DNA from 2 places in the Litoribrevibacter euphylliae genome. Region 1 is predicted to be linked to the other one. Evidence: predicted binding sites of a transcription regulator. Region 1 holds the regulator's gene; the other holds the start of a gene.
The links. The regulator sigma-54, encoded in region 1, starts transcription at its own class of promoters, with help from an activator protein. The targets are predictions, from matches to a motif close to TGGCACNNNNNTTGCTNT.
Positions count from the first base shown of each region.

Region 2: the regulator sigma-54 is predicted to act here: its motif matches at 1,132-1,149, upstream of ACFOEK_RS02435 (flagellar hook-length control protein FliK).

Region 1 is NZ_JBHRSZ010000002.1:1,066,576-1,069,043, reverse strand. Features, by position in the region: gene hpf (ribosome hibernation-promoting factor, HPF/YfiA family) at 1-96, opposite strand, end outside; gene ACFOEK_RS06495 (RNA polymerase factor sigma-54) at 253-1,842, opposite strand; gene lptB (LPS export ABC transporter ATP-binding protein) at 2,017-2,468, opposite strand, start outside.
Region 2 is NZ_JBHRSZ010000002.1:147,375-149,842, reverse strand. Features, by position in the region: gene ACFOEK_RS02445 (ATP-binding SpoIIE family protein phosphatase) at 1-551, shown strand, start outside; gene ACFOEK_RS02440 (Hpt domain-containing protein) at 668-1,012, shown strand; gene ACFOEK_RS02435 (flagellar hook-length control protein FliK) at 1,184-2,407, shown strand.

The DNA of each region.
Region 1 (2,468 bases):
GTCATAGTGTCGCTCAAGTCGATCCAATTTGGAAGTAACATAATCGCGAATGTTGGTAGTAATATCGAGGTGGTGGCCACTGATGTTTACTTGCATATAGGACTCCTTAATTTAGTATGCTGTGGTCCAAAAGAATCCAGCTTATAAGGTGAAGCTGGAGGAGGTCTGTGCCTCCTTCATCTTTAATATAGTCCTAGCATGCAATGAATACAATGACCTGTATCAATTAGCTACCTCAGATTAAAAATTCCTTTAAACCAAGCGCTTACGTTCATTCGAAGGTGGGATGTTCATCGCCTCCCGATACTTGGCGATGGTTCGTCTTGCAACTTTAATCCCTTGCTCACCCAGTAAAGTGGCAATTTTGTTATCACTGAGCGGCTTTTTAGGATTCTCTGCGGCGACAAGTTTCTTGATAATGGCGCGGATTGCGGTCGAAGAGCATTCGCCACCAGAAGAGGTGCTGACGTGGCTCGAAAAGAAGTATTTCAACTCGAAGATGCCACGAGGCGTGTGTATGTATTTCTGCGTAGTGACACGGGAAATGGTTGATTCGTGCATTTCAACGGCTTCAGCAATGTCGTGCAGAACCAGAGGTTTCATGGCTTCATCGCCATAATCCAGGAAGCCGCGTTGGTGCTCCATAATTTTAGTGGCGACTTTTAGCAGCGTTTCATTCCGACTTTGAAGACTCTTCAGAAACCATTTTGCTTCCTGCATGTGATCCTTCAGGAAGGTATTGTCAGCACTGGAATCCGCACGTCGAATCAACGAGGCATAACTTGGATTGATGCGAATCTTAGGTGTGATTTCCGGATTTAAATCGACACGCCAACGGCCATTGGTTTTCTGAACAACTACGTCAGGCACCACATAGTCGGGCGTCTGTTGATTGATCTGTTCGCCAGGACGAGGATGCAGTGTTTGAATCAGGCTGATGATTTCTTTTAGTACATCTTCTTTGATGCGTCCTTTGCGCATAATGCCGGCAAAGTCTTTGTTGCCAAGCAGCTCTAAATGGCGCAATACGACGATTTTTGCTTCTGATAAAAACGGTGTTTCAGGTGGCATCTGATTAAGCTGAACCTGAAGACACTCCTGTAAATTTCGCGCGCCAGAACCGACTGGATCAAAACGTTGAATCAAATGCAGAACCGCTTCAACTTCCTCAATGTCGACGCGATTCTCGTCATCTTCAGAGAGGTCGAGTTCTGAGTTGGCGCTGATACAAATGTCTTCAACCGATGTTTGCAGGTAACCATCATCATCAATGCCGTCGAGAATATTTTCTGCAATGATACGATCCGTGTCGCTCATTGGCGTTAAATTCAATTGCCAGCTTAAGTGATCTTGAAGTGTTTCGGTGACGGTATTACGGGATTCAAAATCATAGTCATCATCGTCTGACGGCGCTGAAGCTTGAGTTGGAGTGTGTTGATAAATGTCATCCCAACCGGTATCTATGGTGAGGTCTTCAGGGATGTCGTTGTTCCACTCACTGTCAGTTTCAGTGGCTTCTTGCGATGATGTTTGAAAATCATCACGACTGAAATCGTCGCCGCTGTCGCTATGATCGCCCGCGAGAAAATCGGTATCTTCTGAGTTTGATGGTGTTTCGCCTGGATCGGAATCAAGCGGCTTTTCTGCCATTTGATCTTCAATGGAAGGTTGTGAGGCTTGTTCAAAATCCTCTTCCACTTCTAGCATTGGATTATTTTCCAAGGCTTGCTGAATTTCTTGTTGTAAATCCAGGGTTGAAAGTTGTAACAGTCGAATGGCCTGTTGCAACTGAGGTGTCATGGTTAATGACTGCCCCATCTTGAGCTGAAGCGATGTCTTCATAAATTACAACGTATCCTTATGCTTTCACTCAGCGTGTGCGGTTGTAATCTGAAGAAATGATGTTGTGAAAACCGCACAAGCAAATTATTTGCCATTGGCAATCAAGTATAAACCAAAATAAGTTCAAAAGTGTTGATTTGTGTATCTGGAAAACTCAAAACAGTATGGCCTGAATTAAATGTTGAAGTTCTCTCCGAGATAGATGTCTTTTACTTTTTGATTATTCAGGACGTCATCACTTTGTCCTTCGGCAATGATATGACCTTCACCAACAATGTACGCTTTGTCACAGATTCCCAACGTCTCTCGAACATTGTGGTCTGTAATCAGTACGCCAATGCCCAACCCTTTCAAATGATTGATAATGCCCTGAATATCGTTCACCGATATTGGGTCGACTCCGGCAAAAGGTTCATCTAATAGAATAAACTTAGGATCCGTGGCTAATGCTCGTGCGATTTCTGCACGTCTGCGTTCACCACCGGATAAACTCATCCCTAATGAATCGCGTATGTGAGTGATGTGGAATTCTTGCAGAAGATACTCAAGCTTCTCTTTTTTCTGTTCTTCGGTCAGGTCTTTTCTAAGCTCTAAAATACCGTAAATGTTTTCAGCAACGGTGAGCT
Region 2 (2,468 bases), 920 kb from region 1:
AGGAGCTGGAAGAGTTACCGGAAGAGTTTGTCGATGTCTCCGACAAAGGCCCAATGGATTGGTACTTGGATTATCGATTGAATCCGTTGAGTCTTCGTTATTTCAACCCGTTACCTTTTGTTCTGCAGTTGATTACTGAAGTCCCTGGATTACGTCGGTGCAGTGGGCAGGTATACACTATCTTGGCAGAGCTGTTTTCCAATGCCTTAGAGCATGGTGTGCTTCAATTGGATTCCGGATTAAAGAAAAACCCTCAGGGGTTTAGCGAGTATTACGAGAAGCGAACTAAACGCCTTGAGAATTTATCTGAAGGCTATGTGAACTTTGAGTTGAACCATATTCCGACTGATACCGGTGGGCAGTTGACGGTAAGAATTAAAGACAGCGGCCAAGGCTTTGATTATCAATCGAAGATGGCCTGTGAAGAGAAGCAATATTGTGGGCGAGGAATTCCCCTGATTTCCAGCCTTTGCCGCTCGGTTGAATACCGAGGTTGTGGTAATGAAGTTGAAGTGATTTTTGAGTGGCACTATCAACAAACGGGCAGTTAACTGATCCGTGAATTCAACTCCCAAGTGCAACAGTCTCTTAACATTAAATCAATGAAGCATTCTCTCAGTAATTGAGGTAGAGTTATAAATCGAGTGTATTTTTTAGGGAGTGATGGATGATGGGACATCAGCACTTAGATACAGACGCATTGGAAGAGCTCAGAGACGTAATGGAAGATGAGTTCGATTGTCTGATTGAAACCTTTATTACTGATGCTGATAAAAAACTAATCGCTTTGAGAGCCGCCATTGAAGCAGAAGATGCTTCTGAAGTGGGGAAGGTCAGCCACAGCTTTAAGGGATCGTGCAGTAATATTGGCGCACCTTACTTAAGTGAGTTGTGTAAGGAATCAGAAGATAAAGGTAGAAACCAAGATATTTCTAATATCCAAAGCCTTTACCTGCAGATCGAAGAAGAGTATCTGCAAGTGAAGCAACTCCTTTCCCAGCAGCTCAGTTAGTCGTTACCTAAATTAATCCGTTCTCGATTAATTTAGGTATTTATTCACATACAACTGTTTGAAAACGCTAGCTCAAACACGACCTTAATATTCATCCTTTCTTTTAGAATTCTTTAACTTGGCAAGCTAATTGCTCCATTGGATTTATGTAATGATTTATGGAGCAGAAACATGGCAACTCCACAGGTTGGAATTTTTCTTACAGACACGCAAACAGCCTCAAAGGGCTCAGGTACAACGGCTAATCGAGGCTATGGCGACACGGACTTTTCTGATCAACTGAATGAAATGATGGCCCAGTATCAGGCCTCAATGAATGGAACGAATTCGCCGGAAGAAGGCAGTGTTTTGCCACCTGAAATGAATGCCCTAATGGGGCTAGAAGGTATGGAGTTACCTGAAGGACTATTATCAGAGCTTCAAACTCGTTTACAGAGTTTCTTTGAGCAATTGGGTGATCTTGAGTCCTTAACTCAAGAACAACTTCAGCAAGCTTATCAAGATATCACGCAGCAAATAATGGATGTAAGTGCTGAATTTGGAATTAGTTTGGCACCAGGTTCGGTGATGTCGTGGATTCAGAACTTGTCACAAGGTCAGCTAACGGATGCTCAAACTTTGTTCTCTGGTGCATCGGGTAGTTTGCCAACACAATTGGCTCATCGCTTTGGTAATGCAAACGCCAGCAGCTCGTCAGCTAATGGACAGGGTTCTCTAGGAACTGATTCCTTGCAAAACTTGTCGCTTGACTCGCTTCATCTATTAAAGAAAGCGGTTCAGTCTCAAGAACTTTCGTCTTCGTCGGTTTTGGATGGTTTGAAGTCTATGATGGCGAATACCGCGGCGACTAGTATGGCAATCTCGCTCGAAGATATAACGGGTGGAGCTCATCAGGCCCCGGTTAATCTATATTCACAGCCGCAAAACTCGGCTGTTGAAGATGCTGAAGTCCAGTTACAACGAATTCCTGTGCCGCCGACAAATCGTCAGTTCTCTCAAGAGCTGGGTGAACGCATCATGATTATGGCAAGCAAAAATGTACAAACAGCTGAAATTCAACTGACGCCACCAGAACTAGGTTCCTTGATGGTCAAGATCAATATTGATAATGATCAAGCCAGCATTGTGTTTACTTCGCCTAATACCAGTGTGCGTGATGCGTTGGAGCAACAGAGCTTCCGTTTAAGAGAAATGTTGGCTGAACAGGGAATGGAAGAGGTTGATGTTGATGTTTCTGATCAACAACAAGACGATTCCCGTGCGGAAGAAATGTTAGCTGATATGGCTCGTGACGGTATGAACAGTGAAGAGCACGATGCCGAGGCTTTCCTTGAGAGCCTGGATCAGCAGAAAGTGACGACGGCTTCTATGCGATTGGTTGATTACTATGCCTAAATGCAATGCTTAATTGTTGGCTACACTTGAAGTGATGGTACATTTTTTTACAGAGTTTTCA